2 regions of the Desulfovibrio piger genome follow, and region 2 is predicted to be linked to the other one. Evidence: riboswitches for the same ligand, from Rfam matches in the RefSeq annotation. Region 2 holds a riboswitch; the other holds the start of a gene.
The links. A riboswitch is a leader RNA that binds a small molecule or an ion and turns the genes downstream of it on or off. The one in region 2 is predicted to bind thiamine pyrophosphate.
Positions count from the first base shown of each region.

Region 1: it holds a riboswitch for thiamine pyrophosphate, as region 2 does, so the genes downstream of both, thiS (sulfur carrier protein ThiS) here and thiC (phosphomethylpyrimidine synthase ThiC) in region 2, are expected to answer to the same signal.

Region 1 is NZ_LT630450.1:1,761,653-1,767,156, forward strand. Features, by position in the region: gene ilvD (dihydroxy-acid dehydratase) at 1-878, opposite strand, end outside; gene DESPIGER_RS08060 (lipopolysaccharide biosynthesis protein) at 1,218-2,789, shown strand; TPP riboswitch at 3,099-3,220, shown strand; gene thiS (sulfur carrier protein ThiS) at 3,287-3,487, shown strand; gene DESPIGER_RS08070 (thiazole synthase) at 3,564-4,349, shown strand; gene thiH (2-iminoacetate synthase ThiH) at 4,363-5,484, shown strand.
Region 2 is NZ_LT630450.1:1,407,622-1,413,125, reverse strand. Features, by position in the region: rRNA gene DESPIGER_RS06580 (23S ribosomal RNA) at 1-507, shown strand, start outside; rRNA gene rrf (5S ribosomal RNA) at 549-663, shown strand; gene thiC (phosphomethylpyrimidine synthase ThiC) at 1,571-2,863, opposite strand; TPP riboswitch at 2,920-3,033, opposite strand; gene DESPIGER_RS06565 (TrkH family potassium uptake protein) at 3,280-4,641, shown strand; gene DESPIGER_RS06560 (potassium channel family protein) at 4,751-5,410, shown strand; gene DESPIGER_RS06555 (sulfite exporter TauE/SafE family protein) at 5,471-5,504, opposite strand, start outside.

The DNA of each region.
Region 1 (5,504 bases), 350 kb from region 2:
AAGACGGACAGGTCGATGTCCAGACCGGCTTCATGGAAGATGGCGGGCAGGTGCAGGGTGGTGTTGGTGGAGCAGCCCAGGGCCATGTCCACGGCGATGGCGTTCTCCACGGCGCCGCGGGTCACGATGTCGCGGGGGCGGATGTTGCGCTTCACCAGGTCCATGACGCGCATGCCGGCCTGCTTGGCCAGGCGCACACGGGCCGCATGCACGGCCGGGATGGTGCCGTTGCCGGGCAGGGCCACGCCGATGGTCTCGGCCAGGCAGTTCATGGAGTTGGCCGTGAACATGCCCGCACAGGAACCGCAGCCGGGGCAGGCGCGTTCTTCCCACTGGGTCAGTTCTTCTTCGGTCATCTGGCCGTTGCGCACGCGGCCCACGCCCTCGAACAGGGTGATGAGGTCGCCCTGCTTGCCGGGGGCCAGGGTGCCGGGCAGCATGGGGCCGCCGGAGACCAGCACCGAGGGGATGTTCAGACGCATCATGGCCATGAGCATGCCGGGCACGCACTTGTCGCAGTTGGGGATGAAGACCAGGGCGTCGAAGGCATGGGCGCGGGCCATGATCTCGATGGAGTCGGCGATGAACTCGCGCGAGGGCAGGGAGAAGCGCATGCCTTCGTGGTTCATGGCGATGCCGTCGCACACGGCGATGGCGGGGAATTCCAGGGGGGTGCCGCCGGCCATGCGCACGCCGGCCTTGACGGCCTCGGCCAGCTTGCCCAGGTGCAGGTGGCCGGGCACCACTTCACTGGCGGCGTTGACCACGCCCACCAGAGGACGTTCCATTTCCTCGCGGGTCAGGCCCAGGGCATAAAGCAGGGAACGGTGAGGGGCCTTTTCCAGGCCGGATTTCATTTTTTTGCTGTTCTCTTCCATGACGGTATCCTTTGGACGTTTGTCGGCAGCCCGCACGGCGGCAGGAGTCCGCAAAGGGGTCGTACGGGGGTCTTGTGCATGGGCGTCACGGGGGCAGCGGCGCGGCAGCCCGCCGCATGGTGGCGTTGGGGGCGGGGCGGGACCGCCGGTAAGGCGGCCGCTCCCGGCGCGGCAGGGCCGCGTCCTCCGGTGCGCTGTTTGTGCGTGCGCTCAATGTTTTTTCATACGCAAAAAGCCGGGGGCCGTAAACACTTGAGCCCTGTGCCGGAGGCCCCGGCAGGGCGTTCCGGGCCCCATTCCCGGCTTGTGGCACGCCGCAAAGTGGGCTAGGTTTCCCGCATGGAAAACAGGACGACTCCCCCCTCAACGCCAAGCCTGGCGCGTCGCTATATATGCAAGCTGCTGGCCAACGTGGCCTCCGTGCCGGTCTATCTGGCCATGGAAGCCATCCTGCCCCGTGCCCTGGGCCCGGCCATGTACGGCAATTACAGCTTTGCCACCAATTTTTTCCAGCAGCTGTTCATGTTCCTGGACATGGGCACGTCCACCTGTTTCTACAATGCCCTGTCCCGGCGCCAGTCAGAGACGGGCCTCATCAGCTTCTACATGCGGCTCAGCCTGCTCATCGCCGTCATCAGCCTGCTCATCGCCGGAGCCATGCAGGTGCCCGCCATCGGCAGCCGGCTCATGCCCGACGTGCCCCTGTGGCTGGCGCCGCTGGCCGCCATCTGGGCCTTTTTGACCTGGTGGGGCCGCGTGCTCCGCTCCATGAACGATGCCGTGGGCGCCACCGTGCAGTCCGAGATGGTGCGCACCGTGGTCTCGCTTTCGGCCGTGTTCCTGCTCATCGGCCTGTTCCTGCTGGACTGGCTGAACATCTTCAGCCTTTTCGGCCAGCAGTACGCCATGCTGGGCGTCACGGCCCTGGGCTACTGGATCGTCACCCGGCGCCACTGGGAACGCTGCTACGGCGGCCCGGACGCCACCTTCTGCCTGCGCCTGAGCGCCGACAGCAACAAGGCCTACTGCCACGAGTTCTTCACCTACAGTCATCCGCTCTTCGTCCAGGCCCTGCTTATCTTCCTCATGGCCGCCGCGGAACGCTGGCTGCTGCAGTGGTTCGACGGCAGCGCCGAGCAGGGCTATTTTGCCCTGGGCCACAAGGTCTGCCTGGCCTGCCTGATGTTCGTCTCGGCCATGACGCCGCTGGTCATGCGTGAGCTCTCCATCGCCTGGGGGCAGCGCGACCTCCAGCTCATGGGCCGTCTGGTCAACCGCTTCGCCCCCCTGATCTACGCCGTGGCCGCCTACTTCGCCTGCTTCAGCATGGCCGAGGGCCCGGCCCTGGTGCGCATCTTCGGGGGCGCGGAGTTCACGGCCGCCATCCTGCCCGTGCAGATCATGGCCCTCTACCCCCTGCACCAGTCCTATCTGCAGCTGGCCAGCTCCGTGTTCCACGCCTCGGGCCGCACCCGCGAACTGCGCAACCTCACCCTGCTGGAATGCGTCTACGGCATGACCACGGCCTGGTTCCTGCTGGCGCCCGAAGCCTACGGCGGCCTGCATCTGGGGGCCGTGGGCCTGTCCATCAAGACCATCGCCGTGCAGTGCGTGACCGTCAATATCTGCCTCTGGCGCGCCTCGCGCTTCGTGCCCATCCGCCTGCTGCCCATCATGCTGCACGAGATCTGGTGCGTGCTGGTGCTGGCCGCCGTGGCCTTTGCCTGCCGCGAGCTCACCCTCATGCTGGGCCTGGGCGGCATCGACTCCCTGCTGCGCTTCCTGGTCTCCGGCGTCGTCTACACCCTGGCCGCCGCGCTCACGGCCCTGCTCATCCCCCAGCTGCTGGGCATGAGCCGCGCCGAGATGCGCGAAAAGATCCAGAAGCTGCGTGCCCGCCTGGGACGCTGAGGCTGCGGCAGCGGGAAGGAACGGGCCGCATCCCTCCTTCGCCCCGCGCTCCCCCCTCCTCGCCCACACCGTCCCTGTCACGGGAACAGGGCTGGGCGCAGGAGACCTTCCCGGACACAGGCCCCCGGGAACGGCGGGCGCAGGCCGCTCCTGTGAGGGAGGGGTGCCGGGCCCCGTCACCCGGGAGGGCAGGCCGGGCATGGGCACGGGAGCCGCCCCGGCAAGGCTCCTGGCAGGGACGGCGCAGGGAAAATCCTCCGGCGGGGGAGCTGCCCCCTTGCAATATTTCCGTCCCGGGACTAGTTTTTTGCTTCCGGCTGGGGGAGCCTGCGGGCTGAGAAAGGGTGCAAGGACCCTGACCCCTAGGATCGCCGTGCGATCCTGTACCTGATGCAGATAGTGCTGTCGAAGGGAAGCTGGCAACGTGCGCTTTTTGTGCGCCCAACGTGCCCGTTTCGCCCTCTTGCAAGGTGGACGGGTTTTTTTGTGGAGGCAGTATGCAACTCACCATCAATGGCGAAGCCTGTACCTGTGCCGAAGGCCTGACCGTGGCGGCCCTGCTGCGGGAGCGGGAACACGATGCCACCGCCGTGGTCGTGGAACACAACGGCCGGATCGTGCCCGCCGCGGACTTCGCGGCCACCGCCCTGAACGAAGGCGACGTGCTGGAGATCGTGCAGTTCGTGGGCGGCGGTTAGCCGCCGGCGCGACGACGTTTTTTCTTCCCCTGCGCCTGTGCGCACCGCGCGGCCCGGTCGGCCGCAGGAGACCATCATGAGCGATTTTCAGAACAACGATCCCCTCATCATCGGCGGCGTGGAACTGCAGAGCCGCCTGTTCATCGGCACCGGCAAATACAGCAATGACGCCCTCATCCCCGACGTCTGCGCCAGCAGCGGCGCGCAGGTGATCACCGTGGCCATGCGCCGCGTGGAAAAAGGCCGGCAGGGCATCATGGGCCACATCCCCTCCCACATGCGGCTGCTGCCCAACACCTCCGGCGCCCGCACCGCCGAAGAGGCCGTGCGCCTGGCCCGGCTGGCCCGTGCCGCCGGCTGCGGCGACTGGATCAAGATCGAGGTCATCTCCGATACCCGCCACCTGCTGCCCGACGGCTACGAGACCGCCAAGGCCACCGAGATCCTGGCCAGGGAGGGCTTCACCGTGCTGCCCTACATCAATCCCGACCTCTATGTGGCCCGCGCCTGCGTGGATGCCGGTGCCGCCGCCGTCATGCCCCTGGGCGCGCCCATCGGCACCAACCGCGGCCTGCGCACCCGCGAGATGATCGGCATCCTCATCGAAGAGATCGACCTGCCCATCGTGGTGGACGCCGGTATCGGCCTGCCCTCCCATGCCTGCGAGGCCATGGAGATGGGCGCCGCCGCCTGCCTGGTGAACACCGGCATCGCCTCGTCCACCGATCCTGTGCTCATGGGCCGCGCCTTCCGCCAGGCCGTGGAAGCCGGTCGCGCCGCCTGGCTGGCCGGTCCCGGTGCCGTGAGCGCCAGCGGCGAAGGCGCCCGGGCTTCCTCCCCGCTGACGGGCTTCCTGCGCTAGGTCGGAGGCAGACATGGAAAACTTTCAGCAATATCTGGAGAGCTGGCCGCGCGAACGCCGCAGCCGGATAGCCGCCGGCGCCACCGAAGACCAGGTGCGCGCCGTGCTGCGCAAGGACTACCTGCAGCCCGCCGACTTCCTGACCCTGCTTTCGCCCGCGGCCGCGCCCCTGCTGGAGCAGATGGCCCAGCGCGCCCATGAGCTGACCCTGCGCTACTTCGGCCGGGCCGTGAACCTGTTCACGCCGCTCTATGTGTCGGACTACTGCACCAACCAGTGCCGTTACTGCGGCTTCAATGCCAACAACACGCAGCCGCGCCGCCACCTGAGCCCCGACGAGGCCTACGAAGAGGCCAGGGCCATCGCCGACATGGGCCTGCAGCACATCCTGCTGCTCACCGGCGATGCCCGCAAGCTCTCCTCGCCCGAGTACATCGCGGAGATCGCCCGCCGCATCAAGCCCCTGTTCGCCAGCGTGGGCATCGAAGTCTATTCCATGACCGAGGACGAATACCGTCTCATGGTGGAAAGCGGCGTGGACAGCATGACCATGTTCCAGGAGACCTACAATCCCGAGCTCTACGACTGGCTGCATCCGGTGGGCCCCAAGAAGGACTACGCCTTCCGCCTCAACGCCCCCGAACGCGCCGCCCGCGCGGGCATGCGCTCCCTGGGCCTGGGCGCCCTGCTGGGCCTGGACGAGTTCGAACAGGACGCCTTCGCCACCGGCCTGCACGCCTGGTGGCTGCTGCGCCATTACCCCGGCGTGGACGTGGGCCTGTCCATCCCCCGCATCTGCTCGCACGAGGGCAGCTTCGACATCCCGCACGCCCTCGATGACCGCCGCTTCGTGCAGTATGTGACGGCCCTGCGCTGCTTCCTGCCGCGCTCGTCCATCACCTGCTCCAGCCGCGAGAGCGCCTTCATGCGCGACCACCTGATCCCGCTGGGCGTGACCCGCGTCTCGGCCGGCGTGTCCACCGCCGTGGGCGGCCGCAAGACCCACGCCGACAACAGCGGCCAGTTCGACATCACCGACCACCGCAGCGTGGCGCAGATGATCGCCGACCTGGCCAGGAACGGCTACCAGGCCGTCATCAAGGACTGGGAAGACCCCACCCTGACCCACGCCTAGGCAGAGTGTTGCTGAGGGGA
Region 2 (5,504 bases):
TCCGGTGATCCCGAATGGAAGGGTCATCGCTCATTGGATAAAAGGTACGCCGGGGATAACAGGCTGATCGCATCCAAGAGTTCACATCGACGATGCGGTTTGGCACCTCGATGTCGGCTCATCACATCCTGGGGCTGAAGCAGGTCCCAAGGGTACGGCTGTTCGCCGTTTAAAGTGGTACGCGAGCTGGGTTTAAAACGTCGTGAGACAGTTTGGTCCCTATCTTCTGTGGGCGTAGGAGAATTGAAAGGGCCTGTCCCTAGTACGAGAGGACCGGGATGGACACACCACTGGTGGACCTGTTGTCGTGCCAACGGCACAGCAGGGTAGCTATGTGTGGAAGGGATAACCGCTGAAAGCATCTAAGCGGGAAGCCTGCCTTAAGATAAGTTCTCCCTGACGCAAGTCCTGAAGGGCCGAGGTAGACGACCTCGTCGATAGGCTGGAGGTGGAAGCCCTGTGAGGGGTGGAGCTGACCAGTACTAATAGCCCGTGCGTCTTGTTTCTCGAAAATCTTCCATCCCTGTTTCAATATTTTGACAAATTTCTTTGGTAGCCATAGAGGAGAGGGTACACCCGACCCCATTCCGAACTCGGAAGTTAAGCTCTCCATCGCCGATGATACTGCATAACGTCATGTGGGAAAGTAGGCCGCTGCCAAAGATCGTTCGAGACCCCCTTGCCGCTCCCAGCGCGAGGGGGTCTTTTTTGTATGGCGCGCCTCCGCACGGCGTGCGCCTGCCCGATCCCCCAGCGGCCGGACCTCTATCCCGCCGCTTTGCCGGTTTTGTCCCCGCTCCGCCGGGGATTTTTTTGTTTGGGCACCTTCACATGCCATCCCGCAAGACCATGTCCATGGCGCTGCAACGACCTGTGGTCTTCGCCCGCGCTTTTGGGGGAGAACCGGCGAAAGAGGCAGCGCGGGCCGTGCGGATCGTGCAGGCCGGGCGAGGCATGTCCCTTGCCGGCGATCCCGGCCGTGATATGGGAGGGGAAGAAAGCTCCTGCGGGCCAAGAGGGAGCGAATTCCGGGGCGAACCGCAAGGCACTCGCATACCTAGGGTTCCGCGAGTGCAGGGCGCTTGACGCTGCAGAGCTGCCCGCCAGACGGATATCCACGAACACAATTGATGGAGCAGAGAAGCGGCAGACGGACTGACGAGCAGTCGGACGCTCGGGGGGAAGGAAGACCGGCCAAACCGGGAAAAGGCCCCCTCTTTCGCTGTTCGTGACTTGGCGGAGATACGCGCCCGCAGGGCTCAATGTGCCAGCCGTCGGCGAGCATGCGCACACGAAGAGCGACGGTGGTTTTGGGCGGGCGCATGTGCCGGGACGCCGGCATCCTGCTTCAGCTGCGACAGTTGCAAAAAAACGACTGCCTGCGCGGCAGGCAGTCGTGATGAGCGGTTTTTGGGGAAGGAGGGGGCGAGGGGGAGGGAACCCCTTTTTTCCGCCAGGAAAAGGGGTTCCCTCCCCCTCAAAAACGTTTTCCGCAGGAAAGAGAAGGCCAGCGGCAGATGCGGGCCGCGCCTTTTCGGCAGAAGCCTTGGGGCTGTCCTTTTCCTGCGCCCTATCCCTGGTCTTTCTTCTGGTCCTTGAGCATCTTCACAGCGCAGAACTTGCCGCACATGGCGCAGACATCCTCGTGCTTGTGCTCCTCGCGGCGCTTGTCCAGCTGCCGGGGATCAAGGGCGGCGTCGCGCATCATGTCCCAGTCCAGGGCCTTGCGGCCGGCGTTCATGGTGGCTTCGCGGCGCACGGCACGTTCGCGGCCCAGGGCCACTTCGCCCACATGGGCGGCCACGCGCGAGGCCATGACACCGGCGCGCACGTCGTCCTCATCGGGCAGGGTCAGATGCTCGGCCGGGGTCAGGTAGCAGAGGAAGTCCACACCGGCTTCCACGCCCAGGGCACCGCCGATGGCACCGGCGATGTGGTCGTAGCCCGGGGCGCTGTCGCAGCACAAGGGGCCAAGGACATAGAGGGGCGCGTTGTTGGTCAGGCGCTTGATGCCCTGGATCTGGGTGCGGACCTGGTTCATGGGCACATGGCCGGGGCCTTCGATCATGCACTGCACGCCCTGTTCCAGAGCATATTTGGCCAGACGGCCCAGGGTGATGACCTCTTCCCACTGGGCGGCGTCACCGGCGTCCACACCCGCGCCGGGGCGCAGACCATCGCCCAGGGACAGGGTGACGTTGAACTGGCGGCACACATCGATGAGACGGTCGAAATATTCCAGCAGGGGATTTTCCTTGCCGTTTTCCAGCATCCAGCGGGCCAGCATGGAGCCGCCGCGCGAGACGACGCCCATGACACGATCTTCCCTGACGGCCATTTCCGCGCCGCGCCTGGTCAGGCCGCAGTGGACGGTCATGAAGTCCACACCCTGGCGGGCCTGCTTTTCGATCTCGGCGAACAGGTCGTCAGGCTGCATGCTGGCGATGTCCCGGTCGTTGTCCAGGATCTGCTGGCCCACGGAATACATGGGCACCGTGCCCAGAGGACGGGGGCAGGCAGCCAGCATGCCGGTGCGGATGGCGTCCAGATCCCCGGCGATGGAAAGATCCATGACCGTATCGGCGCCGGCTTCCAGAGCCACGGCCAGCTTGCGCTTTTCGGTGTGCAGACAGTTGCACAGCGGCGAGGTGCCGATATTGGCGTTGACCTTGATGCGCGAGGGCTGGCCCACGACGATGGGCGCCAGGCCCGCATGGGCGGGATTGCCCAGCAGGACCATGCTGCCGGCTTCGAGGGCGCTGGTGATGGTTTCAGGGGCAAGGCCCTCTTCCTGGGAAAGGGCGGCCAGATGCTGGTCCAGAAGGCCGCGCAAGGCGGCATTGCGGGAGAGGATGGAAGACATGGTTTTGCATCCTTCGGTTTGGACGCAGGGCGCAAAAAAAGCCACCACCTGTTTTCGCGGGTGCGGCTCAGCTTCCCTACGGCAGTGCGAACTGCGTCAGGTTCACAGGGTCTGGGACTATCCCACTCTCAGCCGTACAACTGCCGTCCACGGCTCCCCTAGCTGCGGGCACTGTAGCTGGCTTTGCCCCGGCTGTAAAGGGCAGCCGCCGGAGAGGTCGGCTTGCAATAGCCGGGCAGCTGGACTAGGGTGCAGGCTGCACCGGGCACCTGCCGCAGCAGGCCGTTCCGTCTGGCGCAGCGCCGGAAGCACTGGCCGCCCGGCTGCCCCGGTGGTGAGCCTTCCCGTTCCTGCCGGCCAGGTGCCGCGTGCCGGCGGGCAGCGGGATGATGCGTCCTGATCCCCAAAGGAGGAGCATGCAGCGCAAACGTTATCTCACCCCCCTGACATGGCCGGCCATTTCCTTTGCGGCCATGATCCTGCTGGGGACGCTGGCCCTGTGCCTGCCCGTCTGCCAGGGGGAGGGCACGGGCCTCTCCGTGGTGGATGCCGCTTTCCTTTCCACGTCCGCGGTATGTGTGACCGGCCTGTCCCCGGTGGACATCAGCCGGGCGCTGAGCCCGGTGGGGCAGGGGGTGCTGCTCGTGCTCATCCAGGTGGGCGGTCTGGGCGTCATGACCTATACCAGCCTGATCTTCCTTTTGTGGCGCAAGCAGGTGCCCTTCACCAGCCGGGAGGCCGTGAGCCAGGCCCTGCTGGGCGGGGATTTCAATATGGGGCAGTTCCTCCTGCAGGTCGTATGCATCGTCCTGGGCGTGGAGCTGCTGGCGGCGCTGGTGCTTTTTTGGCATGACCCGGAGTTCTTTTCCCCGTTCAGCGCCCTGTTCCACGCGGTCTCGGCCTTTTGCAATGCCGGTTTCGCCCTGGCCCCGGACAATATGATGGCCTTCCGGGAAGACGGCCTGGTCTGCACGGTCATCTGCCTCTGCATCGTCCTGGGGGGCATCGGTTTCGGCGTGCTGCGGGAATGCCTGGGCATCCTGAGCCGGGGACGCCTGGCGCCGGTGACACGCCTGAGCCGCCTGAGCCGTCTGGTCATCAACACCAGCCTATTCCTCATCGTGGCCGGGGCATTGCTGATCTTCGTGGTGGAGTGGCGCCGCGCGGGCAATGAAGACCTGGTGGGGGACGGCCTCCATCTGTTCCTCGTCTCCCTGTTCCATTCCGTCTCGGCCCGCACCGCGGGCTTCAATATGGTGGACATGGCCCACTGGAGCCACGCGAGTTTGCTGGTCCTGATGGTCCTGATGTTCATCGGCGGCGGGCCGGGCTCGTGCGCCGGCGGCATCAAGATCGTGACTTTCCGCCTGCTGGTGGGCTATGTGGCCGCCCAGGTGCGCGGGGATCGCCAGATCGTCTTCCACAAGCGGGGCGTGCCGCCCGAAAACCTGACGCGGGCCCTGACGCTCTTTTTGCTGTACACGCTGAGCATCTTTTTTTCCGTCTTTTTGCTGACCATCACGGAAAACGGCATCCTGCACCGGCTTGAGGGACAGAGCATGGCCTTCATCCGTTTGCTGTTCGAGGTAGTCTCGGCGCAGGGCACCGTGGGGCTCAGCGTCAATCTGACCCCCGAGCTGACCAGTGAAGGCAAGTGCGTCCTGATCTTCAACATGTTCGCCGGGCGTGTGGGGCTGCTCTCCCTGCTGCTGGCCCTGCGCAGCCTGCGGCCCAAGAAGGCCTATGCCTACGCGGAAAGCCAGCTGCCCGTGGGATAAGCACCGGGGAAGGTCCGTTTTGCAGGGGCACGGCACACCCGTGTCCGCGGCTGTTCCCGGCGCCATCCCGCAGGGGAGGCGGGGCGGCGCATCATGACAAGGAGCCTGCATGGCAGAGAAAACTTTGGAAATCGGCATCATCGGTCTGGGAAAATTCGGCCTGCGCATGGCCACGACTCTGGCTTCCCTGGGCCATACGGTCATCGGCATCGACATGTCCGATGCCCGTGTGCAGCTGGCAGAAGAGCAGCTGGACACGGTCTACAAGGCCGACGCCACCAGCCTGAGCGTCCTGCGCTCCCTGCATGTGCAGGATCTGGACTGGGTGGTCATCAGTGTGGGCGAGGGGGTGGAACAGTCCCTGAGCATCACGCTCAACATCCAGGAGCTGGGCGGCCCCAAGATCTGGGTCAAGGCCTCCAACGAGGAGCACAAGAAGATCCTGCAGCGCCTGCATGTGGACAGGGCCATCGTGCCCGAGATGGAGGCCGCCGTCATGGCCGCGCACCAGCTGTGCCATCCGGGCATGCTGGACCTGATCCCCAAATACGGCGGCATCGCCATCCAGGAGCTGCGCGTCGACAACTGGCACGGGCGCACGCTGGTGGACCTGAACCTGATCCAGTCCTTCGGGGTCATGGTCATGGGCATCCGTCCGGCAGGCGAGCGTGTCTTCCAGTTCGTCCCGCCGGCGCTCACCGTGCTGCACAAGGGCGATACGCTGGTAGTGGCCGGCAGGGCCGATGCCGTGCGCAAACTGGAGCCGTAACCCTGTTTTCACTGTTTTCGGCCCATAAAAAAGGACGTCGTGGCGGCGTTCTTTTTCCGTTCAGCTGTCCAGCAGGGCCCGCGTGAGGATGGAG